2 regions of the Acidovorax facilis genome follow, and region 2 is predicted to be linked to the other one. Evidence: riboswitches for the same ligand, from Rfam matches in the RefSeq annotation. Region 2 holds a riboswitch; the other holds the start of a gene.
What was found. Region 2 has a riboswitch for thiamine pyrophosphate ahead of ACQ4MJ_RS10400 (purine-cytosine permease family protein). Riboswitches for the same ligand answer to the same signal wherever they lie in the genome.
Positions count from the first base shown of each region.

Region 1: linked by a shared signal. The riboswitch ahead of thiC (phosphomethylpyrimidine synthase ThiC) and the one ahead of ACQ4MJ_RS10400 (purine-cytosine permease family protein) in region 2 are both predicted to bind thiamine pyrophosphate.

Region 1 covers NZ_CP192460.1:3,698,768-3,713,611, forward strand. The annotation lists gene gspM (type II secretion system protein GspM) at 1-447, shown strand, start outside; gene gspN (type II secretion system protein N) at 476-1,285, shown strand; gene gspD (type II secretion system secretin GspD) at 1,290-3,902, shown strand; gene ACQ4MJ_RS16950 (GspE/PulE family protein) at 3,916-5,304, shown strand; gene ACQ4MJ_RS16955 (methyl-accepting chemotaxis protein) at 5,553-7,208, opposite strand; gene thiC (phosphomethylpyrimidine synthase ThiC) at 7,406-9,298, opposite strand; TPP riboswitch at 9,414-9,537, opposite strand; gene ACQ4MJ_RS16965 (hypothetical protein) at 9,580-9,756, opposite strand; gene lpxC (UDP-3-O-acyl-N-acetylglucosamine deacetylase) at 9,764-10,687, opposite strand; gene ACQ4MJ_RS16975 (methyl-accepting chemotaxis protein) at 10,903-12,690, shown strand; gene ftsZ (cell division protein FtsZ) at 12,813-14,054, opposite strand; gene ftsA (cell division protein FtsA) at 14,290-14,844, opposite strand, start outside.
Region 2 covers NZ_CP192460.1:2,298,990-2,313,833, reverse strand. The annotation lists gene ACQ4MJ_RS10430 (hypothetical protein) at 1-639, shown strand, start outside; gene ACQ4MJ_RS10425 (thiamine phosphate synthase) at 681-1,604, opposite strand; gene ACQ4MJ_RS10420 (thiazole synthase) at 1,597-2,409, opposite strand; gene thiS (sulfur carrier protein ThiS) at 2,494-2,691, opposite strand; gene thiO (glycine oxidase ThiO) at 2,688-3,818, opposite strand; gene thiD (bifunctional hydroxymethylpyrimidine kinase/phosphomethylpyrimidine kinase) at 4,106-4,954, shown strand; gene ACQ4MJ_RS10400 (purine-cytosine permease family protein) at 5,023-6,303, opposite strand; TPP riboswitch at 6,376-6,480, opposite strand; gene ACQ4MJ_RS10395 (helix-turn-helix domain-containing protein) at 6,530-7,399, opposite strand; gene ACQ4MJ_RS10390 (nuclear transport factor 2 family protein) at 7,412-7,771, opposite strand; gene ACQ4MJ_RS10385 (NAD(P)/FAD-dependent oxidoreductase) at 7,901-8,956, opposite strand; gene fdxA (ferredoxin FdxA) at 9,081-9,410, opposite strand; gene ACQ4MJ_RS10375 (sulfate adenylyltransferase subunit 1) at 9,525-10,889, opposite strand; gene cysD (sulfate adenylyltransferase subunit CysD) at 10,889-11,857, opposite strand; gene ACQ4MJ_RS10365 (phosphoadenosine phosphosulfate reductase family protein) at 11,877-12,500, opposite strand; gene ACQ4MJ_RS10360 (DUF934 domain-containing protein) at 12,540-12,929, opposite strand; gene ACQ4MJ_RS10355 (nitrite/sulfite reductase) at 13,128-14,844, opposite strand, start outside.

The DNA.
Region 1 (14,844 bases), 1.4 Mb from region 2:
TGGCTGGCCGTGGCCCCGGCCCTGTCCACGTTGCGCGCCGCACCCGCGCGCCATGCCGAGCTGGACTCACAGCTGCAGCGCATGCAAGGCCTGCGCGCCGAAGCGCAGCAGCTGCAGTCGGCCCCGCGCAACACGCGCGGCGATTCCGTCGGTGCGCTGCGTACCGCGCTCACACAGCGCCTGGGCAATACGGCCCAGCTCAATGTGGTGGGAGACCGCGCCACGGTCACGCTCAAAGGCGCTCCCGCCGATGCGCTGGCCCAATGGCTGGCCCAGGCACGCAGCAACGCCCGCGCCGCCCCGGTGGAGGCGCGCTTGACGCGCAGCGCCGCCCCTGCAGGCTCCGCACCCAACGCCCCGGCACCGGTCAAACTGGGCAACGCGGCCACGGCGATGCCACGTTGGGACGGCACTCTGGTGCTGGCCCTGCCGCCTGCCCAGCCCTGAATCAGCCCCCGCACAGACACTCTCTCCCGTGGCCACCTCCTCACGACACCGAAAACCCGTACCCCGCACTCCCCGCAGCGCATGGGGCTGGGCGCTGGTCGGCGCTGTGGCGGGCGTAGTGCCTGCCGTGGTGGCGTTTGCACCCGCGCACTGGCTGGCACAAAGTGTCGCCAGCGCAACGGGCGGACAGGTACAGTTGCTGCAGGCACGCGGTACGGTCTGGACAGGTTCGGCCCAACTGGTGCTGACGGGGGGCTCGGCCAGCCAGGACAGCGCCGCCCTGCCCAGCCGCCTGGACTGGCGCATCCGCCCCGGCTGGGGTGGCTTGCACGCGCAACTGAATGCCAGCTGCTGCACCCCTACACCCCTGCGACTGCAGGCGAGTGCCGGCTGGTCCGGTACGCGCCTGACCATCATCGACGGCGAGAGCCTGTGGCCGGCCTCCGTGCTGACCGGGCTGGGCACGCCCTGGAACACGCTGCAGCCCCAGGGCCAGCTGGCGCTGCAGACCCGTGGCTTCACCATGCGCTGGAGTGCCGGACGCATGTCCCTGGCAGGCCAGGTGCAGCTGGATGCACGGGCCATGTCGTCCCGCCTGTCCACCCTGCGCCCCATGGGCAGCTACCGGCTGGCGGTGCAGGGCGGCGAGGCGCCCACGCTCACGCTGAGCACGCTGGACGGTCACCTGCAGCTCAACGGCACCGGCCAGTGGGTGGGCAACCGCCTGCGCTTTGCGGGCGAGGCCAGCGCCACCCCCGAGCGCGAAGCCGCCCTGTCGAATCTTCTGAACATCATTGGACGACGCAACGGCGCGCGCTCCATCATCACCGTGGGTTGAACCTATGAACTCCTTGTTGTCACCACGCCTGGGTTTTGCTCTTAAAGCAATAGCAGCTATCGCAATACTGGCGTGCGCTAGCGGGCAAATTATCGCCCAAACCGCCATTGATACCGGCACCGGCAGCGTGCGCGCCGGCGAGCCCGTCACCCTGAACTTCGCCAACGCCGAGATCGAAGCCGTGGCCCGCACCATGGCCACCATCACGGGCCGCAACGTGGTGGTCGACCCGCGCGTGAAGGGCCAGCTCAACCTGGTCACCGAACGCGCCGTGTCGCCCGCCGCCGCCTTCCAGCAGTTCCTGGCCGCGCTGCGGCTGCAGGGCTTTACGGTGGTGGAGGCTGCAGGCCTGTACAAGGTGGTGCCCGAGGCCGACGCCAAACTGCAAGGCGGCAGCGTGAGCGTGGTGCAGGGCAGCTCTGGCAGCGCGCCCGGTGGCGGTCAGATCGTCACCCAGATCTTCAAGCTCAACTTTGAAAACGCCGCCAATCTGGTGCCCGTGCTGCGCCCGCTGATCAGCCCCAACAACACCATCAACGTGAACCCCGGCAACAACTCGCTGGTGATCACCGATTACGCTGACAACCTGCAGCGCCTGGCGCGCATCGTGGCGGCCATGGATGTCTCCAACGCCAGCGATGTGGAAGTGATCCCGCTGCGCAACGCCGTCGCCACTGACCTCGCGCCGCTGGTGGCGCGCCTGATCGACGGGGGCAGCGGTGCCGCGCCGGTCGCCGCACAGGGGCAGGCGGACACCTCGTTCAAGACCACGCTGATTGCCGAGCCGCGCAGCAACGCGCTGATCCTGCGCGCCGCCAACCCGGCCCGTGTGGCCCAGGTGCGCGCGCTGGTGGCACAGCTGGACCAGGCGCCTGCGCCCGGCAGCAGTGCGTCCACCGGCAACATCCATGTGGTGTACCTGAAGAACGCCGACGCCACCAAGCTGGCCACCACGCTGCGTGCCGCCATGGCAGCCATGGGCGGCACCGGCAACACGGGCGGTGGCAGCGCGGGCGCAAGCGCCGCACCGGCCGCGCCCAGTGGCGGCCTCGGCGGTGGAGGCACCAGCGGCAACATGCTGTCCACAGGCAGCGGTCTATCAGGTGGCAGCAGTGGGGGACTGGGCTCGGGAAGCAGTGGCATGGGCACCAGCAGCACCAACAACAACCAGCCGTCCACGGGCGGCCAGATCCAGGCCGACCCCACCACCAACTCGCTCATCATCACGGCGCCCGAGCCCCTGTACCGCCAGTTGCGTGCAGTGATCGACAAGCTCGACGGACGCCGCGCACAGGTGCTGGTGGAAAGCCTGATCGTGGAAGTTGCCGCCAACAAGGTGGCGCAGTTCGGCATCCAGTGGCAGGGCATTCTGGGCAAACAAGGCGATGGCACGGTGGGCGTGATCGGCACCAACTCCGGTGCAGCAGGTGCCAACATCCTGGGGATCACGGCAGCGCTGGCTTCGGGCAGCACCAGCAGCATCGCCACTGCCGCGAGCGGCCTGGGCGGGGGCCTGAACCTGGCTCTGGCGCCACGCATCAACGGCCAGTATTACCTGGGCGCGCTTGCCAACTTCCTGCAGAACAGCGGCGATGCCAACGTGCTGTCCACCCCCAACCTGATGACGCTGGACAACGAGGAGGCACGCATCCTCATCGGCGACAACGTGCCCTTCGTCACGGGCTCGTATGCGAACACCGGCAACAGCGGCACCGTGAATCCGTTCAACACCGTCGAGCGCAAGGACGTGGGCCTGATGCTCAAGGTGCGCCCGCAGATCAGCGAGAACGGCACGGTGAAAATGGCGATCTACCAGGAGATCTCCAAGATCGACCGCTCCACCCTGTCCAATGCCACCGGCCCCACCACCAGCAAACGTGCGGTCGAATCCAACGTAGTGGTGGACGACGGCAGCATCATCGTCATCGGCGGCCTGCTGGAGGACACCTACTCGCAGGGCGAGGACAAAGTACCCCTGATGGGTGACCTGCCCGTGGTGGGCAACCTGTTCAAAAGCGAGAACCGCTCGCGCCGCAAGACCAACCTGATGATCTTCCTGCGCCCCATCGTGGTGCGCGACAACGCCACCAGCGACGCACTGGTCGTGGACCGCTACGAAGCGATCCGCGCGCTGCAGCAGGCCACGCAGCCCGCCCCCAGCACTGTCATGAATTCGGTCTCTGGCGCCCCCATCCTTCCCGCGCTGCCCGAGCGGGCGCCTTCGGTCGCCAGCCCCATGCCTGTGCAGCCCGCCGCGCCGGTGCCCGTTCCCATGCAGCAGCTCACCCCTGTAGCGCCCCCTCTACCCACACCGGGTACTGCTCCCCAAAGCAGCGCGCCTGTGGAGCAGTCCAGCCCCACAGCCCAGGCGCAGGTCCCCGCGCCGCTGTACTACGTGAACGTGGGTGTGTTTGGCAAGGATGCGGAATCGCGCAGCGCCATGACCAAGCTGCGCAGCACGGCACTGCCCCTGTCCATCCAGGCGGTAGACACCAACCGGGGCACACTCACCCGCGTGCGTGTGGGCCCCTACAACACCGAAGACGCTGCCAATGCCGCTGCCGCCACCGTGCGCAGTCTGGCACTCAACGCTACGGTCTCGCCCAAGGCGCTCTGACGGACCCACGCCCATGCGCCACCCCCTGCCCTACGCCTTTGCCCGCACCGCCCAGCTGCTGCTGGAGGACGACGGCCACCAGCTGGTGCTGTGGCATGGCCCCCACCCCGACGCCGGTGCGCTGTCCGAAGTGCTGCGCAAACACCCGGTGCAGCAGTTGCTGCCGCTGGACGCCCCGGCCCTGGCCCAGCGCATCAGCGCCGTGTATTCGCACAGCGAATCAAGCGCCGCCACCGTGGTGAGCGAGGTCGAGAGCGACGCGGACCTCTCGCGCATGATGCAGGAGCTGCCCGCCGTGGAAGACCTGCTGGAATCGGCTGGCGACGCACCCATCATCCGCATGCTCAACGCCCTGCTCACGCAGGCCGCGCGCGACGGCGCGAGCGACATCCACATCGAGCCCTACGAGCGCCATTCCAGCGTGCGTTTTCGCGTGGACGGCACCCTGCGCGAGGTGGTGCAACCCAACCGCGCACTGCACGCCGCGCTGATCTCGCGCCTGAAGATCATGGCCGACCTGGACATCTCTGAGAAACGCCTGCCGCAGGACGGCCGCATCAGCCTGCGCCTGGGCACCCGCGCCATCGACGTACGCGTTTCCACCCTGCCCAGCGCCCATGGCGAACGCGCGGTGCTGCGCCTCTTGGACAAGAGCGAAAGCAAGCTGAGCCTGGAAGCCGTGGGCATGCAGGGTGAGACGCTGCGCCGCTTCGAGGGGCTGATCAGCCAGCCGCACGGCATCATCCTGGTGACAGGGCCCACCGGCTCGGGCAAGACGACCACGCTGTATGCGGCGCTGGGTCGGCTCGATGCCACGCGCAACAACATCATGACGGTGGAAGATCCCATCGAGTACGAGCTGCCCGGGGTAGGGCAAACGCAGGTCAACAGCAAGATCGAGCTGACCTTTGCCAAGGCCCTGCGCGCCATCCTGCGCCAAGACCCGGACATCATCATGATCGGCGAAATCCGCGACTTCGAAACCGCACAGATCGCCATCCAGGCCTCACTCACGGGCCACCTGGTGCTGGCCACGCTGCACACCAACGACGCAGCCAGCGCCGTCACGCGGCTGACCGACATGGGGGTGGAGCCGTTCCTGTTGTCGTCGTCCCTGCTCGGCGTGCTGGCCCAGCGGCTGGTGCGCAAATACTGCAGCCACTGCCACGGCAGCGGGTGCGAGCACTGCGGCCAGACGGGCTACACGGGCCGCACCGGTGTGTTCGAGTTGCTGGTGACCACCGACGCGATCCGCGCGCAAATCCACAACCAGGCGTCCGAAGCCGACATCCGCACCGCCGCGCTGGCCGACGGCATGGCGCTGATGCGCGAGGATGGGGAACGGCTGATTGCAGCAGGCATCACCAGCCGCGAGGAAGTGCTGCGGGTGACGCGGGACTAGCCAGCCGCAGAGGCCAGTTTGATATTATTTTGATAGCAACTAGCGCTTAATAGATAAGCGCTAGGGATCCTCTGCACGAATCGAGCGGCAAGTGTGCGCTGCGGATCGTGATGGGCTGCAAGGCGCAAAACGCAGCAATAGCCGTAGCTATTGCGAGGTTTTGCAACGCCGCAGACCTCCCGAGACCGCAGATGCACACGGCGCGGTGATTCGTGCAGAGGGTCCCTAGCGGTCAAAAATGCTCAAAATTAACGTATGCGCAGCGCAGGCCTGCGCTGCGCCTGGGCCACGGCTGGCGCAGCGGGCGCCGCTGCCGCGCTGAAGACCGAGGGTGCAGGAGCCCCGCCGTCCTGCAGCTTGAACTGGCTGACCGCACTGCTCAGGTGCAGCGCCTGTTCGCGCAGCGATTCAGAGGCAGCGGTGGACTCTTCCACCAGCGCGGCGTTCTGCTGCGTCATCTGGTCGAGTTGGCTCACGGACTGGCTGATCTGGCCGATGTTGTCACTTTGCTCGGCCGACGAAGCGGTGATCTCCGCAATGATGTCGGACACGCGCCGCACGCTGCTCACAATCTCGGTCATGGTCTGCCCGGCCTGGCTGACTAGGCGCGATCCATCTTCGACGCGTTCCACCGACGAACCGATCAGACCCTTGATCTCCTTGGCCGCCTCGGCGCTGCGCTGCGCGAGGTTGCGCACCTCGCTGGCCACCACGGCAAAGCCCCGGCCCTGTTCACCGGCGCGCGCGGCTTCCACGGCCGCGTTGAGCGCGAGGATGTTGGTCTGGAAGGCAATGGAGTCGATGACACCGGTGATGTCGGCAATCTTGCGCGAGCTGGTGGTGATCTGGTCCATGGTGGTCACCACCTGCGACACCACGGCACCACCGCGTGCGGCCACTTCGGCGGCCGACGAAGCGAAGTCGCTGGCCTGGCGGGAGGACTGGGCGCTTTGCTGCACGGTGCTGGTCAGCAGCTCCATGGACGAAGCGGTTTCCTCCAGATTGGCCGCGGTCTGCTCGGTGCGGTGGCTCAGGTCATGGTTGCCGCTGGCGATCTCGGAACTGGCGGTGGTGATGTTGCCTGCCGCGTCCTGCACCTGGCGCACCAGGCCCCGCAAGGCGTCCTGCATGCGGCCCATGGCCGACACCAGCTGGCCCACCTCGTCCTGGTTCATGGCCGCCACATCGCGAGAGAGGTCACCACTGGCAATGCGGTCGGCCAGTTCCTGCGCCTGCCCCAGCGACTTGGTGATGGAGCGCACGCTGAAGAAGGTGAGCGGAATCAGCACCGCCAACCCCAGCACCAGCCCGATGCCAATCAACGCCGACATGGTGGAAGTGCGCGATTCAACCGCCGCACGGGCCTCGTCCATCTGCGAGCGGGCCGCGCTGGCCAGGCTGGAGAACAGCTTGTCGGTGGCCTCCATGTGGACCTTCAGGCGGTCGGCGTAGGCACCGCCCCCCGCACCATCGAGCTGCGCCCCCTCGATCTTCTCGAAGATGGGGGCAATGCCGGTTTCGTACTGCTTGATCTCGTCCAGGGATTTGTCGATGGAGGCCACAAACTCTGCATCGCCCGACTGCACCTGGCGCACCTCGGCCAGGCTCTTGCGCAGGGCAGCCAGGGTCTTGGCCCAGGACTCGCGCAGGGCAGAGACCTCGACCGAGTTGTTGAAATTGATGATGATGTCTTTTTCGGTCCGGCGCAGGTCACCCAGGGTCGTGCGCAGGTCGGACATATCGGTCAGGGTTTGCACCCGCTGCGAAAACAGCTCTTGCAATGTGCCCCGGGTGCGGTCCAGGGCCACGTAGCCCATGGCGCCAATGACGATCAGAAGAATCAGCGAAAAAACGGTTCCGAAGTAAAGACGTGTGCGGATAGAGAAGCGGCCGAGAGCATTCATGGCTCTTCCTTACATTTTTTAACAGGTAACTCAGCATAGCAAATTTAGTGCCACACGCCCTTCCTCCCGGTCTTCTGAACCGGGGGTGGGCGGGACTATATGCCGGGCGGGGCTATCCACCGCACAGGGTAAGCACGGCCCCGAGGCCCTGTTTCAGGGAATCCTCGGGGCCAGTAGCTGCGCTTATTGCACTGTTCTCAAACGGGCTTCAGGGGGATGTACAACTCGCCCCCGCTCTTCTGAAACTCTGCAGCCTTGGTCTGCATGCCCTGGGCCAGGGCTTCAGCCTCGGCCACACCCTTTTGCTTTGCAAAGTCACGCACTTCCTGCGTGATCTTCATCGAGCAGAACTTGGGGCCGCACATCGAGCAGAAATGCGCCACCTTGGCCGAGTCCTTGGGCAGGGTTTCGTCGTGGTACTCCTTCGCTGTTTCCGGATCCAGGCCCAGGTTGAACTGGTCCTGCCAGCGGAAGTCGAAGCGCGCCTGGCTCAGCGCATCGTCACGCGAGCGGGCACCCGGGTGACCCTTGGCCACGTCGGCCGCGTGGGCGGCGATCTTGTAGGCGATGATGCCCTGCTTCACGTCATCACGGTCGGGCAGGCCCAGGTGTTCCTTGGGCGTCACGTAGCACAGCATGGCCGTGCCCATCCAGCCGATCATGGCCGCGCCAATCGCGCTGGCAATGTGGTCATAGCCCGGTGCGATGTCGATGGTCAACGGGCCCAGGGTGTAGAACGGCGCTTCGTGGCAGGTCTTGAGCTGCTCGGTCATGTTGGCCTGGATCATGTGCATGGGCACATGGCCGGGGCCTTCGATCATGGTCTGCACGTCGTGCTTCCAAGCCACTTGCGTGAGTTCGCCCAGCGTGTGCAGTTCGGCGAATTGCGCTTCGTCATTGGCGTCGGACGCGCAGCCGGGACGCAGGCCATCGCCCAGGCTGAACGACACGTCGTACGCCTTCATGATGTCGCAGATGTCCTCGAAGTGCTCGTACAGGAAGCTCTCGCGGTGGTGTGCCATGCACCACTTGGCCATGATGGAGCCGCCGCGCGAGACGATGCCCGTGCGCCGTTGCGCCGTGAGGTGGATGTAGGCCAGGCGCACGCCCGCGTGGATGGTGAAGTAGTCCACGCCCTGCTCGGCCTGCTCAATCAGCGTGTCGCGGAAGATTTCCCAGGTCAGGTCTTCGGCCACGCCGCCCACCTTTTCGAGCGCCTGGTAGATCGGCACCGTGCCAATCGGCACCGGCGAGTTGCGCACGATCCAGTCGCGTGTGGTGTGGATGTTCTTGCCAGTGGAAAGATCCATCACATTGTCGGCACCCCAGCGGATCGCCCACACGAGCTTTTCCACCTCTTCTTCAATGCTCGACGTGACGGCCGAGTTGCCGATGTTGGCGTTGATCTTGACCAGGAAATTGCGGCCGATTGCCATCGGCTCCACTTCGGGGTGGTTGATGTTGGCGGGGATGATGGCGCGGCCCCGGGCCACTTCGTCGCGCACGAATTCGGGGGTGATGATGCGCGGGATGCTGGCACCCATCGGGTTGCCCATCAGGCGCTGCTCGCGGCCTGCGTCAGCCATGTACTGCTCCATCCACTCGCGCTTGCCGTTTTCGCGGATGGCCACGTACTCCATCTCGGGCGTGATGATGCCTTTCTTGGCGTAGTGCATCTGCGTGACGTTGGCACCGGCCTTGGCGCGCAGGGGCTTGCGCTGCAGGGCGGCGGCCTCGGCGCGCAGCTGGGCCAGGCGCGTGGCGTCTTCGGTCTTTTGCCCATCGTCCAGCGCCACGGGCGCGCGGCCTTCGTAGTGCTCGACATCGCCACGGCCGGTGATCCAGCCCCCGCGCACGCTGGCCAGGCCCTTGCGCACGTCGATCACGGCTTCAGGGTCGGTGTAAGGGCCGGAGGTGTCGTACACGCTGACCAGCTCGCCGTTGGTCAACGCGATGTCGCGCACGGGCACACGCAGGTCGGTGTGCAGTTGGCCGGGAATATAGGCTTTGCGCGATGCGGGGAAGGGCTCGCGCGTCAGCGCCAGCAATTCAGCAAATTTCTCGCGAGCGATGGGATCGGGGGCGTTCATGGGCAGGTCTCCTGGTTCCGGTGGGCGGTGGGGTCTGCTCCGGAATGGACCTGTGCGCCCCCCAGGGGCGGCAGCGCCTGGGGCATGACGTGCCCACAGGGACTGGGGGCACGGGGACAAGGAGGTCGGCTCTTCTTCCGCCGGTATGAACCGGATCAAGTTCGTCGGGTTCGCAAGCTGGTCTGAATTTCTTCAGGCCTCTTGCATCTCAGCGCATCAGCACACCCCGGAGCAGGCGCGAGTATAGGCCAGAGAAAATACTGCGTTGCAGAGCCCGCGCATCACGCGAGTCGGCCAATGAGGATCACCGCAAAGAAAAAGACGGCGGCAATCACCGTCCACTTGAGGATGATGAGCCCCAGGCGCTTGTAGCGCGCCTGCCCCGTACCGGCATAAAACGCAAACGACACGGCAGCCGCCAGAAGCAGCAGCATGGCCAGCCAGCGAAAGATCAACATGTGCGTGCTACCAGGCGCGCGCAGGTTGCGCGAAGCCGGTGGGGGCCTGGCGCTCATCCTCGAAGGTGACCACCTCCCAGGCATCACGCTGGGCCAACAGCTCGCGCAGCAAGAGGTTATTCATGGCGTGGCCCGAGCGGAAAGCGCTGTACGCAGCCAGCAGGGGCTTGCCAATGAGGTACAGGTCGCCCATGGCATCCAGGATCTTGTGCTTCACGAACTCGTCGTCGTAGCGCAGGCCGTCGCTGTTGAGCACCTTGTAGTCGTCCATCACGATGGCGTTGTCCAGCCCGCCGCCCAGCGCCAGGCCGTTGGAGCGCATCATCTCCACATCGCGGGTAAAGCCGAAGGTGCGGGCGCGGGCAATGTCGCGGCTGTAGTTGCCTTGCCCCAGGTCAAACTCCACACGCTGGCCGGTGGAGTCCACGGCCGGGTGGTCAAAGTCGATCTCGAAACTGAGCTTGTAGCCGTGGTAAGGCGTCAAACGTGCCCATTTGGCATTGGCGCCCTCGCCCTCGCGGACCTCCACCGGCCGCAGGACGCGGATGAAGCGCTTGGGCGCGTTTTGCAGCTCGACCCCTGCGCTCTGGAGCAGGAAAACGAAAGATGCGGAAGATCCGTCGAGGATAGGCACCTCTTCGGCCGTGATGTCCACATAAAGGTTATCCAGCCCCAGCCCCGCACAGGCCGACATCAGGTGTTCCACCGTGTGCACCTTGGCATTGCCGACCGCGATGGTGGATGCCAGCCGGGTGTCCGTCACGGCCTCGGCGCGGATCGGGATGTCCACGGGCTGTGGCAGATCCACCCGCCGAAAGACAATCCCCGTGTCCGGCTGCGCGGGCCGCAGCGTCAACTCGACCCGCTGGCCGCTGTGCAGCCCGACGCCTACGGCGCGGGTCAGTGTCTTGAGGGTGCGTTGCTGGAGCATCCCGCCATTTTAGTTTCTGGCGCCCTGTCCCGCACGGGCTGAGGTCTTGCCTGCCTTGCAGACGCCATGCCCGGAGCGCTTGGGGCCCGTACGTAGAGCTACCGCCGCGTTTTCACCTACTGCGCAGGCCCCCGGGTTCGCCGCACAATTTGGGGCCAGAGGGCCTTGAAAAGATACAACATGAACACACCACAAATGCCCCCCAGGAGACTCCCATGAGCAAGCTCAGCTTCAAAATGAAAATCATGCTCATGATCGGCACTGCGCTTGTCGCGCTGCTGATCATGGCCGTCACCTCCCTCCTGCAGGAGCGACGACTCATCACCGAGTCCCGAAAAGAGCTGCTGACCACCGCCGTCCAGTCCGCCCACAGCATTGTGGCCGCTTACCAGGCCAAGGCCGCCAGCGGCGCCATGCCCCAGGAGGAGGCCCAAAAGGCCGCCAAGGACGCCCTGCGCATTGCGCGCTATGGCGGCCCCGAGGGCAAGACCGAGTATTTCTACATCTGGACCACCGAGGGCGTGGGGGTGATGCACCCCTTCAAACCCGAGTGGGATGGGCAGAACATGCTGGGCAAGGTCAAGGACGGCTCGGGGGTGGACATCATCGCCCTGCTGGTGAACGGCATGCGCAGCAGCAAGGATGGCAAGGCGTTTGTCCCCACCATGTTTGCCCGCCCCAACCAGACCACCCCGGTGCCCAAGCTCCAGTACATCGTCCGTGTAGACGGCTGGAACTGGATGGTGGGCTCGGGGCTGTATACCGATGACGTAGACATGCTGCTGCGCAAGGCCCTGCTGTCGAGCCTTGCCATGGTGGTGGTGGTGATTCTTGTGGTGGGGGCCATCGGCCTGTTCGTATCGCGCTCCGTGCTGCGCCAGATCGGGGGAGAGCCCACTGACGCCATCGCGATCATGTCGGAAGTGGCCGAAGGCAATCTCGATACACACATCCCCACGGCCCACCCAGGCTCGATGCTTGACGGGCTCGCCCACATGGTCACTTCGCTGCGCAAGCTGGTCACCGACGTGCGCGCCGCCACCGACAGCATCGCCACCGCGTCGAGCGAAATCGCGCAGGGCAACAACGACCTTGCCCACCGCACCGAAGACACCGCCAGCAACCTGCAAAGCACGGCCAGCAGCATGGAGGAACTGACCAGCACCGTCAAGCAGACCTCGGACTCCGCGCAGACGGCCAACCAGATGGCCACATCGGCCGCTGCAGTAGCGGCACGTGGGGGTGAAGTGGTGTCGCGGGTGGTGGCCACCATGCAGGACATCAACGCCAGCAGCAACAAGATCAGCGACATCATCGGCGTGATCGATGGCATCGCCTTCCAGACCAATATCCTGGCCTTGAATGCCGCCGTCGAGGCGGCCCGCGCGGGCGAGCAAGGCCGGGGCTTTGCCGTGGTGGCCAGCGAGGTGCGCAGCCTGGCCGGACGCAGTGCCGAAGCCGCCAAGGAGATCAAGGCCTTGATTGGCGCGTCGGTCGAAAAGGTGGAGTCGGGCACGCAGCTGGTGGGCAATGCGGGCGCCACCATGACCGAGATCGTGGAAAGCGTTCAGCGCGTGACCGACATCATTGGCGAAATCCGCTCGGCCACGTCCGAGCAGAGCCAGGGCATTGCCCAGGTCAACACGGCCATGAACCAGCTCGACCAGATGACGCAGCAGAACTCGGCCTTGGTGGAGCAATCCACTGCCGCCGCAGACAGTCTGCGCGAGCAGGCCATGAAGCTCACCCAGGTGGTCGCGCTGTTCCGGGTCAATGGCAGCAATGCCCCAGCACCGTCCCCGGCAAACCGGCCCGCCCCTGCGGCCACACCCCGCCCCACACCCGCTCCCGTACGCGCTGCCGCACCGCGCCCCGCACTGGCCAAGGCCGCTGCACCCCGCCCCGCGTCACCCGCCAAGGCCCCGGCAGCGGCGCTGCCGCCCAAGGCCAGCAGCCCCAAACCTGCAGCGGACAACAACAACGACGACTGGGAGTCCTTCTGACCCCAAGGACCTGAAGCAGCACAAGCACAGCGCAAGCAAACCTCGCTGCCAAAAAAGAAGCCCTGCCAGCTTGTGCTGGCAGGGCTTCTTGTCTTGCGGCCCATGGAAGAGCCTGTTGTCGATCAGTCGGCTTGCTTGCGCAGGAAAGCCGGGATCTCCAGGTCATCCATGCCACCCGAGGACAGCGCGTCCACACGGGCCGCAGCCTGGGTGCGGTTGGTGCGCCACACGCTGGGCACCGACATGCTGCCGTAGTCGGCTTGCGCGCTGCCCGTGTGGCCGCCTTGCACACCCACAGCCCCCCCGAGCGTTCCCACACCGGCCATGGGCATCTGGTAGGCCATATTGTCCGTGCCCGTGCGCAGGCCACCTTGCACCACCGAGATGGGCTGGCGGCGTGCGTTGGCACGCGACAGGCCTGTGGCCACCACGGTCACGCGGATCTCTTCGCCCAGGGTTTCGTCGTAGGCAGCGCCGAAGATCACATGAGCGTCGGTCGATGCGTAGGCATTGATGGTGTTCATGGCCTGGCGCGACTCGGACAGCTTGAGGCTGCCCTTGCTCGCGGTGACCAGCACCAGCACGCCCTTGGCTCCCGACAGGTCGATGCCTTCGAGCAGCGGGCAGGCAATGGCCTGCTCGGCAGCGATGCGGGCGCGGTCGGGGCCGCTGGCAGTGGCCGTGCCCATCATGGCCTTGCCGGGCTCGCCCATCACGGTGCGCACGTCTTCGAAGTCCACGTTCACCTGGCCGTACTCGTTGATGATTTCAGCGATACCGCCCACGGCGTTCTTGAGCACATCGTTGGCGTGTGCAAAGGCTTCGTCCTGGGTGATGTCATCGCCCAGCACATCGAGCAGCTTTTCGTTGAGCACCACGATCAGCGAATCCACATTGGCTTCCAGCTCGGCCAGGCCTTCGTCGGCGTTCTTCATGCGGCGGCCACCTTCCCAGTCGAAAGGCTTGGTCACCACACCCACGGTCAGAATACCCATCTCCTTGGCGATGCGCGCGATCACCGGGGCAGCCCCCGTGCCCGTGCCGCCGCCCATGCCGGCCGTGATGAACAGCATGTGCGCGCCCTGGATGGCGTCGCGGATGTCTTCAACTGCCGCTTCGGCTGCATCGCGCGCCTTTTCAGGCTTGCCGCCTGCCCCCAGACCACTGCCACCCAGCTGGATGACACGGTGGGCCGAACTGCGCGTGAGCGCCTGCGCGTCGGTATTGGCGCTGACAAACTCCACGCCCTGCACGCTGCGGGAAATCATGTGCTCGACGGCATTGCTGCCGCCACCGCCCACACCGATCACCTTGATCTGGGTGCCCTGGTTGAATTCTTCGGCTTCGATCATTTCGATGGTCATCTTGGAGCTCCTGTTTCTAAATTCGTAGGCAATTGCCATATGGGGAAGGGGGTACTGGTGGCTGGAGAACGAGGCGGTCCTGTACATCGCCATCGCTCTCGCGCAGTGCCGTGCGGGCTACCACGGGCTAACCACAAGGCCCCCACGCTTGCCACTGCGTGTGCTGCGCTGCCCCCCAAGGGGGCCTTCGCACCTTGGGGCGGCCCGGCGGCGCTCATTCCTGGGTATTTCATGGTCAGAAATTCCCCACGATGAAATCTTTGAAACGGCCGAACGCCGTCTTCATGGACCCGCTCTTTTGCGCCACCTTGAAGCCGCGCAAACGGGCCAGCCGGGCCTCTTCGAGAAGCCCCATGACAGTAGCAGCACGGGGCTGGGCCACCATGTCAGACAACGCGCTGGAATACTTGGGAATGCCTCGGCGCACGGGCTTGAGGAAGATGTCTTCGCCCAGCTCGATCATGCCGGGCATCACCGAGCTGCCGCCTGTGAGCACGATGCCCGACGACAGCACTTCTTCATAGCCCGACTCGCGCACCACCTGCTGCACGAGCGAGAAAATTTCTTCCACCCGCGGCTCGATCACACCGGCCAGCGCCTGCTTGCTCAGCATGCGCGGGCTGCGGTCGCCCAGGCCCGGCACCTCCACCTGCGCCTCGGGGTCGGCCAGCAGTTGTTTGGCGTAGCCGCTTTCCACCTTGATGTCTTCAGCGTCCTTGGTGGGCGTGCGCAGCGCCATGGCGATGTCGCTGGTGATGAGGTCGCCCGCAATCGGAATCACTGCAGTGTG
Region 2 (14,844 bases):
CCGGAATTTGCCAGCTTCCACCGCACGGGCCGCATGCTGTATCACTACACCGACGCGCTCGCTGACATCGAGGCTGAATGGACCTCTCCGTCCGTGCTGCAGCTGCTCGAAAAGCTGCTGTTCCGGCAGAACGGTGTCGGTTCGGTCGAGCCCTTTGACCTTGCGGCTTACGACGACCTGCTGCTGTTGCTCTCCATTGCGCAGACCACGCCCGCAAGTGCCCGAGGGGAGCCTGCGCCCCGCAAGCGCACGACACCGCTCGCCGCACCTCGGGACGAAACCCAGGTGCAGCAAGTGCCAGCCCCGAAGGTGCCTGCGACAACGGCGGCATTACCGCAGGACTCGCGCGCGGCCAGCCTGGAGTTCGACTTTGACGGGATGCCTCCCGCTACAGGGCAGCCATCTCAGGCATCGGGTGTTGCAGCGCCCTCCGCACTGGATGGCGACACGCGCGGTGCGCCGCTGGATCTGGACCTCGACCTTGATCTGTCAGAGCCGCCCCACCTCACCCTGAGCGATCTGCCGGCCGTGCCGGTGACCGCGCCCCCGGCCGCGGGTCAGGCCGTCGGTTTTGGCATGGACAACGACCTAGTCGAACTGCGGCTGGAACTGGAGCAGAAGAAAGGCGACCGCAAATAGGCCGATAGGCCGATAGGCAGATAGGCCAATGGATCGTCCCTTCAGCGGCTCGCGCGCTGGCTGTTTTGTTCCATCAGGCGCATCAAGTGCGTGGCGGTGGCTTCAGGGTCTGGGGTATTGACAAGGGCCCGCACCACCGCAATCGACCCCACGCCCGTGGCCTGCACCGGCGCAAACTGCTCGGCGCCGATGCCGCCAATGGCCACCTGGGGGTAGTGGCGCAGCAGGCGCGCATACACACCCAACCGGCCCACACCCTGCGGGGCCGTGGCCATCTTCTTGAGGGTGGTCGGGAATACGGCGCCCATGGCGATGTAGCTGGGGCCTACTGCATCTGCACGCACCATTTCTGCGTAGCCATGGGTGCTGACACCCAGGCGCAGGCCCGAAGCGCGCAGTGCTTGGAGTTCGTCGGAGGCCAGGGCATCCAGATCTTCCTGGCCGAGGTGAATGCCATAGGCACCCGCCTGGATGGCCGTGCGCCAATGGTCGTTGATGAACAGCAGCGCACCCGTGCCCTGCACGGCCCGTACGGCGGCGTGCACTTCCCGTTCAATGGCGGCAGCGTTGTCCGACTTGAAGCGAAGCTGCACGGTGGGCACGCCCGCACGCGCCATGCGGCCTACCCAGTCGGCGTCGGGCAACACGGCGTACAGGCCCAGGTGCTCAGGGCATGGGGCGAACGCTTGGGCACGTGGCACGGGTTGCAGGCCAAAATCCTCTGGCGCGTCGGGCCATTGCTCAGGCTGGAAGGTGCCGGTGCGCAGGCTCTGTGCCAGCCAGGCCTGGGCCAGGCACTCCGCGTCGTGGGCAATAAAGCCCAGCGTGCTGCAGGCCTGCAGGGCTGCCAGGTATGCGGCTTCCTGCCGCGTGGGTTTCGGGGCGGGCTCGGCGCCAAAGCCCGCGAAGGTGGCGGCGTTGTGCGCAAGAATGGCCTGCACCATGGCGCTGGTGTCGTCACGCATGTTGTTCATGGTGCCAGAAGGGGGTGCCGAGCACGGGCGTACTGGGCTGGGCCGCATCCTGCGCTGCCATGGCACCTGCCTGGCGCGCGGCGCGCCCGGCATTCACTGCGTCGGCGAAGGCGCCGGCCATGGCCACAGGGTCTTGCGCCAGCGCGACCGCAGTATTGAGCAGCACGCCGTCATACCCCCATTCCATCACCTGGCAGGCGTGGGATGGCAGGCCCAGGCCAGCATCCACCAGCATGGGCACGTTAAGGCGCTCGCGCAGCGTCTGCAGCGCGTAGGGGTTGACGGGGCCCCGGCCGGTGCCGATGGGCGCGGCCCAGGGCATCACGGCCTGGCAGCCCACATCCACGAGGCGCTGGCACAGCACCAGGTCCTCCGTGCAGTAGGGCAGCACCTGAAAACCTTCCTTGATGAGGTGTTCGGCCACGCCCACCAGGTTCAGGGTGTCGGGCTGCAGCGTGTAGTCGTCGCCAATCAGCTCCAGCTTGATCCAGGGGGTGTTGAACACCTCGCGCGCCATCTGTGCCGTGGTGATGGCCTCTTGCGCGCTGTGGCAGCCTGCCGTGTTGGGCAGCACAGGCACGTTGAGCTTGCGCAGCAGCTCCCAGAAGCTGCTGCCGCTTTCTGCCGGGTTGCTGCCCTGGCGGCGCAGCGAGGCGGTGACCATGGCAGGCTTGGCGCGCAGCACGGCGGCTTCGAGCACTGCGGGGGATGGGTAGCGCGAGGTGCCCAGCAGCAGGCGGCTGGCGAACTGCTGGCCGTAGAGCACCAGGGGGTCTTGGGGCGTTGAAGTGGTCATGGTGTTTACTATGCTTTTGATAGCTGCTAGCGCTTATTTATCATGCGCTAGGTGCCAATTTGGCTTCAATTTTCAGGAGGCGGATCAGCCCCCCGTCACGGGCGAGATGATTTCCACACGGTCGCCGGGCTGCAGGGCCTGAGCGGCGTAGCGGGTGTTGGGCACAAAGGTGGTGTTCACGGCCACGGCAAAAGGCGGGCGGGCCGCGATGGCGGCCACGGCGTCGGCCACGGTAGCGCCCTCGGGCAGTTCGTGCGGGATCTGGTTGATGGAAATGTTCATGCGAAAGCGGCGGCCGCGCTGGGTGGGGACAGGGGGGCGGGCTCCAAGTCCAGCGCGAGGTCAAATCGTTGCGAAAGCTGCGATTGTCCTGCGTTCAGCACTTCCAGCGTCACATCCAGCATCGCGGGTGCGATCATGAAGCCGTGGCGGTACAGACCGTTGATTTCCAGCACGCCCTTGCGCGGCTGGCGGATGGCGGGCAGGTTGTCGGGCAGCGTGGGGCGGCACTGCGTGGCCAATTCCAGGATGCGGCCCTCTGCAAAGCCGGGGTGCACGGCGTAGGCGGCGGAGAGCAGCTCCAGTGTTGAGCGCACGCTGGCGGGCGACAGGTCGTCCGATTCGATTTCGGTGGCGCCGATGACGAACAGATTGTCTTCCTTGGGCGCAATGTAGATGGGGTAGCGCGGGTGCACCAGCCGCGTTGGGCGCTGCAGCGTGACATCCGGCGCGTGGATGCGAACCACCTCGCCGCGCACGCCGCGCAGTGCACTCCACTGGCCCTTGGCGCCCAGGCCACGGCAGTCCAGCACCCAGTCGGGTTGGCCAGGGGCGCCGGGGGTGAAGGTTTCGGGCGACTGGGGGCTGTGCCAGTGCGTGCGCACCGACAGCCGCTGCATTTCCACCACCAGGGCGGCCAGCAGCTGCCTGTTGTCGAGCTGGCCTTCGCCGGGCAGGTACAGGCCCTGCGCAAAACGCTGCGCGAGGGTGGGTTCCGCCTGGGCCAGCGCGGCGCCGTCCAGCTTTTGCAGGGCGGGCAGCTCTGGCACCTGGTGCTGGTTGGCCTCCAGCTGGCGCGTGAGCCGCTGGGCTTCGGCCGCGTCCTGCCGGTGCCACACGATGAGCGTGCCGGCCTGCTGGAAGAACACGGGCTCGGCCAGCGCCGCCAGCAGCTGCGGCCAGCGGGTGAGGGCGTGGTGGCCCATGCGTACCACGCCGGGCTCGGTGATGGCCGATTCGGCCAGCGGCGCCAGCATGGCGGCGGCCACGGTCGCGGCCGAATGTTCGGCGGCCGGGCTGCCCGCGTCGTAGATGTCCACACGGTGACCCTGGCGGGCCAGCTCCACCGCAAGCAGGCGGCCCATGAGGCCCGCGCCCAGAATCGCAAAAGAAGAGGGTTGAAGTGGCATAGGTCCGTCGGTGTGTCCGTGTTGGCTGGCAACCATGGACAAAACGGGGGCAGCGCCGCTCTTGGAAACTCCCCACGCCAGCATGACCTGGATCGGGTAGCGGGGCCACGTTGCAGGCAGTGCCATGCAGCGCTGCGTGCGAGCCCCAGGGTATTTCTCAGTCGCACACCGAAGAACCTGTTCAGGTTCTGAACGGAGGGACACCCCTGTTTCGTCCGGAAAAAATCAATTACAGCACAACCCTTGGCCGCTCTTTTTGCGCTAACGCATAGGCCATAATTTTTGCCATGACTTCATTGACCCCACCGACCTCCGCAGCGCGCCGCTATGTGCGCGTGCTTTCCATTGCCGGTTCTGACAGCGGCGGCGGGGCGGGCATCCAGGCCGACCTCAAGACCTTCAGCGCCCTGGGCTGCTACGGCATGACAGCGATCACGGCCATCACGGCGCAGAACACCTGCGGCGTGACGGGCATCCACGGCATTCCGCCCGAGATGCTCAAGGCCCAGATCGACGCCGTGGTGCAGGACATTGGTGTGGATGCGGTCAAGATCGGCATGCTGCATTCGCCCGAGGTGGTGCGTGTGGTGGCCGATGCCATCCGCACCTACCAGCTGCCGCACGTGGTGCTCGACCCCGTGATGGTGGCCACCAGTGGCGACCGGCTCATCGCTTCAGAAACCGTGAGCGTGCTGGTACAGGAGCTGTTTCCGCTGGCCGAGGTGATCACCCCCAACCTGGACGAGGCCGGCTGGCTGCTGGGGCGCAGCATCAAGGGCGTGGAAACGCTGGACGAAGCCGCGCAGGCACTGTGCGCGCTGGGTGCACGTGCGGCGCTGCTCAAGGGCGGCCACCTGCCTGGGGACTGGGTGGTGGACGTTCTGGCCACCCGCAGCGGTGTGCGGCAGCGGCTGGAGTCTGCACGCATTGCCACGCCCAACGGGCACGGCACCGGCTGCACCCTGTCGTCGGCTATTGCGGCACACCTGGCGCAGGGCCTGCCCTTGCAGCAGGCGGTGGAGCGCGCGCGTGCCTACATTCTGGGCGCCATCGCCGCAGGGGCTGATGTGACCACCGGCCGCGGCCACGGCCCGCTCAACCACGGCTATGCGCCTGTGGCGCAGTTGGTGCTGTAGAAATTTAAGAGTTTTTGGCCGCTAGCGCTTATCTGGTAAGCGCTAGCAGCTCACAATTCGATAGCTATTCAACGGCCCCGTGGCCGTGTGGCCCAGGCCAGCAAAAAGCTGAACGCCAATGCCGGCAGCGCCGAGCCCGCACCCGGCAGCACCTTGGGAGCCAGGTGGTAGACGGCAATTCCCACCAGCCAGATCGCCACGGGCGCCGCATTCACCTTGCGCGCCGCTGCCAGCAATGCAGGTGCATCGGTGCCAAACGCCAGCCGCCCCAGGATCACGCCAAACAGCGGCACAAACACCGAGCTGAGCAGCAGCAGGAAGGGCTCCAGGCTGTGCATGGGCAAGACCAGCGCAAGGCCAGTGCATACCGCAGCCATGGCGAGGCCCCACTTGCGCACGCCCCAGCGCGGCAGCAGGCTGTGGGCCGACACCGCGCCTGAATACGTGTCGCCATAGGCGTTGTCCACTTCGTCGATCAGGATCAGTGACAGCGCAATCAGCCCGCCCTGGGCCAGCAGCAGCGCCTGCACCAGGTCCTTGCTGGGCAAGGTCAGCGCCACCAGCACACCCAGCGAGTAGCACCACATGTTGGCCAGCGCGTAACCCAGCCAGGTGCCACGCAATGCCGAGCCACCGTTCTTGCCGTGGCGCGCATAGTCGGCCACCAGTGGCAGCCACGAAATGGGCATGGCGATCACCAGATCCAGCGCAGGGAACACGCCCATGCCGCCCGCGCCCTGGCGGTTCCACAGCGCATCAAACCCCTGGGCCTGCGCCAGCGACAAAAACTGCCACGACAGCCATAGCAGCGACAACACCACGAGCGGCAGCGCCACGCGCGCAATCACCTTGCGCACCAGCTGCACCATCGATCCGCTGATGAGCAGCATCACCACGCCGCCCCACAGCAGCGTGGCCAGCACCGGCCAGTGCGCACCGGCCATGCTGCCCGACTGCTGACCGATGGCCACGGTGGCATCGCGCATCACCACCAGCTCGAACGTGCCCCAGCCCACCAGCTGCACGATGTTCAGGATGATGGGCAGGCTGGCAAACGTGCGGCCATACACGGCGTGCATCAGCCCCGCACTGGCCAGACCGCTGTCGCAACCGAGCTTGGCCACCCAGCCCAGCAGGCCGGCGCCCACGATGGAGCCGGCCACGATGGCGATGAGGGCTTCTTTGGTGCCCAACGCTGGCATCAGATACGCACCCACCTGCATGACCAGCAAGCCCACGCCCAGGCTGAACCAGAGCGAGGCGTGGTCATGCCACTGGAAGACGCGGCGGTCGGGGGAGACGGGGGCCAGCGCTTCGTTGTGGGAAGGCGCGGCGGGCGATGAGGACATGGATGGCTCCGTGGCAGTACAGAGCAGGGGCGGCCCGCCAGCGCGCCCCAAAGTCTTTTCATTCAGGGCTGGGCCAAAGCGGACGTGCTTCCCTGCGCGAGGATGATCTCAATCAGGTTCAAAGGGACTCTCTCAGTCGGTTCCGGCAGGCCGGTCTCGACACCCCTAGCGATGGCGCCCCCGAAGGAGCGCGGTTGCCATTGTAGAGGGTGGGTCAGCGCCCGGCCTAGGTGATGGGGATGGCGTAGTGCATCACGGAGTCAGCGGACGTCGGGTGGTATTGCGAGCCGTAGATTTCCAGATCCGGTCCCAGGCTGTGCGACTGGCTGGCCGACAGCAGCCAGCTGGAGTAGATGTAGTTCACCGTCGCATCGACATTCTGCGCAGGGCCCCGGTGGGTAAAGCGTGCATAGGTGGACGCGGGAATTTCCATGGCCACCATGCCCGGTGGCAGCGCACCGGGGTCCCTCACTTCGATGCAGGCCAGGTAGCGCAGCTCTTCCGTGTGCGGCCCCGCCGGTGCCACGACGCCATAGCAGACCCCGGGCACGGTGTTCGCAATCTCGTCCAACCGGGGCAGAAACTTCGCCCACAGAGGCGGCAGTTTCTGGCCCAGGTTGTTCTTTTCGGAATCGATGCCGTAGTAATTGGTGGGCAGCCCGACCAACTGCATGGCGGGCTGCTGCTGGATTTCGGGTTCCAGCGAGATGTTCTGGTGAATGTGCGCGAGGTAGCTTTGGTCAAACCGGATCTTGCGCACGAACAGCGAGCGGTTGCCCATCTTGCGGTACTGCGACGGTGTGAGCCGAAAGCAATCACGGAACGCTCGCGTGAAACTCTCCTGCGTCACGTACCCCGATGCCAGCGCAATGTCGAGCACGCTCAGCCGCGTGTTGGTCAACTGCTCCAGCGCCCGCGAGAACCGGCGCGAGCGGATGTAGGTCTTGAGGGTTTCGTTGGTCAGCGCCTTGAAGATCCGCTGGAAGTGCCACTGGCTCATCCCCGCAGCCCGTGCCACCTCGGAAAGCTGAATGTCGGATTCGAGATGGGCTTCGATGAAATCGATGCCCTCCTGGATTTGCCGGAGATAAAGCACGGTGGCGTCCGTTCAAGGGGTTTCAAAGAAACCGGTCATGGCAACCAGCCGGTTCTGGTCGTTGTACCGGCCGTAGCTCACGCCTTCACCGATCACCTGGCCGCTGCCATCCACCATGTTCCACTTGGCGATGCTTTGCTGGTTGTGGCTGGCGAAGTAGTGGGTCACAAAATGGCCGCCGGGCACCTGGCTGTGAAAGTTGTCCATGTAGGCCGTCAATTGGTCCCAGCCATGGGCGGTGGCCAGCGGGTCGTTGTAGGTGCAGGCGGGGTCGAGGGACTGGGAAAACAGGGCTTCCCTGTCTGCAGCCGAGTCGGTTTTCCACGACGCGGTGTAGGTGTCCCAGATGGATTGAAGGGGTTGTTGGCTCATGGTGTGCTCCTGATGGGCGGTGAATGGAGACGCCATCGTGCCGGGCGCTTGTGCGCCTTTTTGACATTTTGTGCTTATTTGTGGGCGCGTCGTTTGGGCACGAAACGACGGTGCCCCGACTCGCCTGGACTACGTGCTGGCGGAAGGCACAGACGCCGGAGCCACACCCAGCAACTGGTGCAGCCTTGGGCTCGTGGTGGTGTACTGCAGCGCCACCTTGTCGCCCTTGAGCGCCTCGGCGGCGCCAAAGGCGGCTAGCGTGGCTTCGTGGAAGCCGCACAGGATGAGCTTGCGTTTGCCGGGGTAGGTGTTGATGTCGCCCACGGCGTAGATTCCGGGCACGCTGGTGCGGAAGGCCTCGGTGTCCACCACCAGCTGTTTGCGGTCCATGGCCAGGCCCCAGTCGGCGATGGGGCCGAGGCGGGGCGAGATGCCGAGCACGGCCACCAGCAGGTCGATTGCCAGGGAGCGGGTGCTGCCATCGGCGTCCACGACCTGCAAGGCCGTCAGCCGATCACCTGTGGTGTCGATGCCGGTGATCTGCGCGGCCTCGACATGGATGCGGCCTGTGTCGCGCAGTTGCTGCAGACGCTGCAGCAGGGCGTCGGGCGCCTGGAACACGTCGCGGCGGTGCAGCAGGCTGACGCGGGCGGCCTGGCCTTGTTCGGCCAGTTCCACGGCGCGGGCCACAGCGGGCTCGTCGCCGCCGTGCACGACCACATGGCGCCCAGCCACACCCACGCTGGCGGGCAGGTTCTGGTAGTGGACCTGGGCGCCCACAAAGCGCTCGATGCCTTCCACCTTGAGCGTGCGCGGCACAAAGGCGCCCACGCCTGCGGCAATGAACACGCTGCGGGCCAGCAGTTGCGTTCCTTGCGAGGTTTCGACCAGCAGGCGCCCATCGGCCTGCACGGTGAGTGCGGACACTAGCGTGTTCAGGTGCCACTGGGTCTTAAACGGCGCAATCTGCTGAAGCAGCAAAGCGGCCAGCTCACGCCCGGTGCAGACCGGGATGCCCGGGATGTCGTAGATGGGTTTGTCGCCGTACAGCTCGACGCACTGGCCGCCCGCATGGGGCAGGGCGTCGATCAGGTGGGCTGTGATGCCTTGCAGGCCCAGCTGGAAGACCTGGAACAGGCCCACGGGCCCCGCGCCGATGACGACAGCGTCGGTTTCTTGAATCATGCTCAAGCCACGCGCACAGCGCCCGAAACTGGCGCTGCCAAAGACCTGTTCCACCGTGGAACTGGCTTTGCCAGGCCACTGGTGGCGTCCCCCTTGGGGGATGGCGCGAAGCGACTCAGGGGGGTCACTTGACCAGTTCGTTGACCTTGCCCGGCTTGCCGTTCCATTCGTCGGCGTCGGGCAGCGCCGGCTTGCGCTTGGTGATGCTCTTCCAGCCGTCGGCAAAGGCCAGGTCGGCGTTGAGCTTGATGAAAGCAATCTGGTCGGCCGGCAGATCTTCTTCGGCAAAGATGGCGTTGGCCGGGCATTCGGGGATGCAGACGGCGCAGTCGATGCATTCATCGGGGTCGATGACAAGCATGTTCGGGCCTTCGCGGAAGCAGTCCACGGGGCACACGTCCACACAATCGGTGTACTTGCACTTGATGCAGTTTTCGGAGACGACGTGGGTCATGACAGGAGTTGTGTGGGTCGGTGAAAACCCTCAATTTTAGAAGCTTTCACCGACCTTTGGTTACAGGGTCCCTCACCCCGATGGGGTGACTGGGGTTCCGGGCGCTGATCTAGATCAGTTGACCAGCACGGCACCGGCCGTTTTGTGGCTCGCGGTGTCCACCAGGATCAGCGATCCGAGCACCCGGGCTTTGCCAAAGGGGGCGGCCGGAATCGCCTCTTGCAGCAGCAGGTCGACATGGCCGATGGCATTGGGGTCCAGCTGGGTGGCGGCTTCTTCGGCCAGCGTGTTGATGTTGAGCTTGTGCACCACGGCTTTCACCTTGGCCTTGACCCAGCGGTGGCCGTGCAGCGCCCAGTACACGCGGCCTGCGACCAGGGGCTCGTCGTCCATCCAGGCCACCGTGGTGCGCAGCTCGCGGCTGGCGGGCCATGCAGGCACGCTGGCGGGCGTGTCTAAGTCGTCTTCGGCGGGGGTGGCGACGGCAGGCGCCGCCAGAATCCAGTCGCCCCGCGAGACATCCACCTCGCGGTCCAGGATGATGCCGGCGCTGGTGCCTGCGGGCACGTCCTTGGGGCGACGGGCATGGTCCAGCACTTGCGCCACGGTCGCCAGCTGGCCGCTGGGGAAGATCTGTACAGCGGTGCCGGGCGCAAAGCTGCCCGCAGCCACACGGCCCCAGAACACACGGCGGCCTTGCGAGGTGTCGGAGGACGACGAGAACTTCTCGACCCACTGCACCGGGAAGGCCGGTGCCAGCGCTGAGTCTGCGGGGGTGTTGGGCAGTGCTTCCAGCACCTGAAGCAGCGTGGGGCCGTCATAGCCGCACCAGCCCGCATGGGCGTCCACCACGTTCCAGCCCTTGAGGGCCGACACCGGCACCATGGCGCGCACGGTGATGCCTGCCGCTTGGGCAAAGGATTGCAACGCGCCCTGGATGTGCTGCCACGCCAGCGCGGGGTCTTCCACCGCGTCGAGCTTGTTCACGGCAAACACCAGCGAGTGCACGCGCAGCAGGTGGGCCAGCAGGCTGTGGCGGCGGGTTTGGGGCAACAGGGCCAGGCCCGCGTTCTTCCAGTCGAGCTTGGTCGCATCGACCAGCACCACGGCGGCGTCGGCGCTGCTGGCGGCCGTCACCATGTTGCGGGTGTACTGCTCATGGCCGGGCGCGTCGCCAATGATGAACTTGCGCTCTTCGGTGGCGAAGTAGCGGTAGGCCACGTCGATGGTGATGCCTTGCTCGCGCTCGGCGGAGAGGCCGTCGGTCAGCAGGGCCAGGTCGGTCTCGCCCTGGCGCTGCACCCCGGCGAGGTGGTCCTGCAGCACGGCCTTGCTGTCCACCAGCAGACGGCCGATCAGCGTGCTCTTGCCGTCGTCCACGCTGCCGCAGGTGATGAATTTGAGTGCGGAGATGTGGTTATTTTGAGCTCCAGCGCTTGCTGGTTGTGCGCTGGTAGCTATTGAATTGATAGTAGTCATCAGAAATACCCGTCCTTCTTGCGCTTTTCCATCGAGGCATCGCTCGTCTTATCGTCCATGCGCGTGGCTCCGCGTTCGCTCACGTCAGCGGCCAGGGTTTCGATGACGATCTCTGCCGGGGTGGCGGCGGTGCTCTCCACCGGTGCGGTGCAGGTGATGTCGCCCACGGTGCGAAAGCGCACGTCGCGTGTCTCGACCACGTCGCCTTCACGCGGCGGTGTCAGCTCGGTCACGGGCATCAGCAGGCCCTTCTTGTCCACCACCTGGCGCTTGTGCGTGTAGTAGATGCTGGGCAGGCCGATCTGTTCGCGGTCGATGTACTGCCACACATCGAGCTCGGTCCAGTTGCTGATGGGGAACACGCGGAAGTGCTCGCCGGGCTGCAGGCGGGTGTTGAACAGGGTCCACAGCTCGGGGCGCTGGGCCTTGGGTTGCCATTGGCCAAAGCTGTCGCGGTGGCTGAAGATGCGCTCTTTGGCGCGGGCCTTTTCTTCGTCGCGGCGGGCGCCGCCAATCAGCGCGTCAAAGCGGAATTCTTCAATCGCTTCGAGCAGCGTGACGGACTGGTGCACATTGCGCGACTCGCCCGGGTGTGCCAGTCGCACGGTGCCGCGTGCCATCGAGTCCTCGACATTGCGCACGATGAGTTCGGCGCCGAGTTCCTTGGCGCGGAAGTCGCGGAAATCCGTCACTTCGGTGAAGTTGTGGCCGGTGTCGATCATCAAGAGCGGGTACGGAATGCCACCGCCGCTGGCCTTGGTGCCAAAGGCTTTTTCAGCGCACTTGAGCATGACCAGCGAATCCTTGCCGCCCGAAAACAGCAGGGCAGGGCGTTCAAAGGCGGCAGCCACTTCGCGCAGGATGAAGATGGTTTCTTCTTCCAGGGCGTCGAGGTGCGAGTTGTTGAGGTGGTAGCTCATATCGTTGGTTTTCTTCTCAAGCAGCGCGGTATCGGTCCGGGTGTTCATGGTCGGTGCTGCAGTGGAGTCAGTGGGCCAGATGCAAACCGCACTCGCGGTTGTCTTCGCCCTTGGTGGGGTCCACGTAGTCAAAGTTGTTGGGCAGGCCGTGCTTGACGCAGTATTCGTGCAGATCCTTGGACGACCAGTGCAGCAGCGGCGCCACCTTGATCAGGCCGTCAGGGTTGATGCTCACCGGGTCCATCTGTGCGCGCACAGCGGTGTCGGTGGCGCGCAGTGCGGTAAACCACACCTTGGGGGCCGTTTCGCGCAGGGCGCGGGCAAAGGGCTCAAGCTTCACTTCTTCGGTGAAGAAGGCGTGGTGCGGATCGTCCAGCGCAGGCGGGGGACCTTCGACCGCCTCGCGGTGAGCGCGCGAGCGTATCGGCAGATAGGTTAGTAGATGAAGGTTCAGCTTCCGTGTCACTTCGTCGGCAAAACGGTAGGTGGCTTCAGTGTTGTAGCCATTGTCCATCCAGACCACACGCACGTCGGGCTGCACTGACGTGACCATGTGCAGGATCACTGCCTCGAACGGGCGGAAGTTGGTGGTGACGATGGTAGGCAGGTTCAGGCCCAGAGCCCATTTCACCAGGGCTGGGGCGTCACGGCCCAGGTCGGCGTTGACGGCTGCGAGATCAATTTGGTTCATGGCGTGGCGCTCTCGGGGCTATGTATGGATGTATCTCTTTCAGGCTGCGACCCGGCAGGCAAACAGCGGCTGGGGATTGACGGCGTCGCCCTGGTAGAAGCCTGGGAACAGCTCGAATTGGCGCTGGGCATCGGCGGCATCCACCCCCTCGGCCAGCACCGCGCTGCTAAAGCCCGTGCGCTGCATTTGCACGAGTTGGTCGATCAGCACATCACCCGTGGCGCGGATTTCGCCAGCAAAGCCACGGCGGCGGCGCAGCAAAAAGGCCTGGCTGAACGCACGGCCATCGGTGAAGTTGGGGAAGTGCAGGTCCACGCGTTCCACGCCTTCCAGCGGCAGGGCTGTGGCGTCGGCATCGTTGGCCAACGCCACCACGCGGGCGTCGCCTTCCGCCGGGGGCTGGTGTTCGTGGGATGCAAGAAGTTTCAGGTTCATCATCGTTCGGATTTCGGTGGCAGGGCGGCTTCAGAGGCTGGGAGTTTTTTTCGAGTGCCCGAAAGGTGCGTCAAAACGCCGCTGATCGAGGCGCAAAGCACAGCCATAGCTCGGGCTATGGCGCGCATTTGCAACGACGAGCAGCGGTGTTTTGGCGTGCAAGGCGGGCATAGGAAAAAGACTCTCAGCCTCTTAGGCTGTGGCCAGGGTTTCGTCTTTGTGGCGGGCAAGCTTGGCGGCTTCCTTGAACGGGTCCAGGCCGGTGCGGCGCACGGTGTTCTGGAAGGTCTCGCCGCTTTCACGCAGGTCGCGGTAGGTGCTGAGCACCGCCTCGATCACGTCGGGCACTTCGGCCGCAGAGAACGAGGGGCCGATCACCTTGCCCGCCACGGCAGCGCCCGACAGGTCGGAACCATCGGAGCCGCCCAGCGTGACCTGGTACCACTCCTTGCCGTCCTTATCCACGCCCAGGATGCCGATGTGGCCGCTGTGGTGGTGGCCGCAGCTGTTGATGCAGCCGCTGATGTGCAGGTCGATCTCGCCGATGTCATCCAGCTCGTCCAGGTCCTGGTAGCGCTGGGTGATGGCCTCGGCAATCGGCAGCGAGCGAGCATTGGCCAGCGCGCAGAAGTCGCCACCGGGGCAGGCGATCATGTCGGTGAGCAACTGCACGTTGGCACTGGCCAGGCCCAGGGCCTTGGCCTCTTGCCACAGGTCAAACAGGCAGCTGGCGTGCACCCAGGGCAGCAGCACGTTCTGGTCGTGCGTCACGCGGGCTTCTCCGGCGGAGTATTTGTCCACCAGGTCAGCCAGGGCGATCAGTTGTTCGCTGGTGGCATCACCCGGCGACTGGCCGGGGCGCTTGAACGACAGTGTGACGGCGCGCAGTTGCGGGTTTTGGTGCGGGTGCACATTGCGCTGCAGCCAGCGGCCGAACATCACGTGCTCTGCCGCCAGGGCGTCCAGCGATGCCTGCAGTGCTGCGGGGGGCACATCGGCAATGTTGGCCAGCTTCGGCGTCACAAAGCAGGCCGCCACGCGGTCAAACTCAGCCTGCGGAATGGTGTGGGGGCCACCGTCGATCTCGACGATCTGGCGGTACTCTTCTTCCACATCGTCGATGTACTGCTGGCCTTCGGCCTTGACCAAAATCTTGATGCGGGCCTTGTACTTGTTGTCGCGGCGGCCGTGCTCGTTGTACACGCGCACGATGGCCTCGATGTAATTCATGATCTGGTTCCAGGGCAGGAACTCGCGGATCACCGTGCCAATCACCGGCGTGCGGCCCATGCCGCCGCCCACAAACACCTTGAAGCCGACTTCGCCTGTGTCGTTCTTGACCAGGTGCAGGCCCACATCGTGCCAGCCGGTGGCGGCGCGGTCGTCCTTCGCACCGCTGATGGCGATCTTGAACTTGCGCGGCAAAAACGCGAACTCAGGGTGCAGCGTGGTCCACTGGCGGATGATTTCCGCGTAGGGGCGCGGGTCCACGATCTCATCCACCGCCACACCGGCCAGCGCGTCGGTGGTGGTGTTGCGGATGCAGTTGCCGCTGGTCTGGATGCCGTGGAGCTGAACGCTGGCCAGCAGGTCCATCACGTCAGCGCTTTTCGACAGCGGAATCCAGTTGAACTGCACGTTGGTGCGCGTGGTGAAGTGGGCGCAGTTCTTGGGCAGGAAAGTGGTGCCCAGCTTGCCCTGGCCTTCCATGGCGGCCTTGAAGACTGCGGCTTCGGGTTCGTCATATTCGCGGGCGATCTGGGCCAGCACGCGCAGCTGGCGGCTGGCGATTTCGCCGTAAGGCACAGCCACGCGCAGCATGGGCGCATAGCGCTGCACATACCAGCCGTTTTGCAGGCGCAGCGGGCGGAAGTTGTCTTCCGATAGCTTGCCGGTCTGCCAGCGTGTG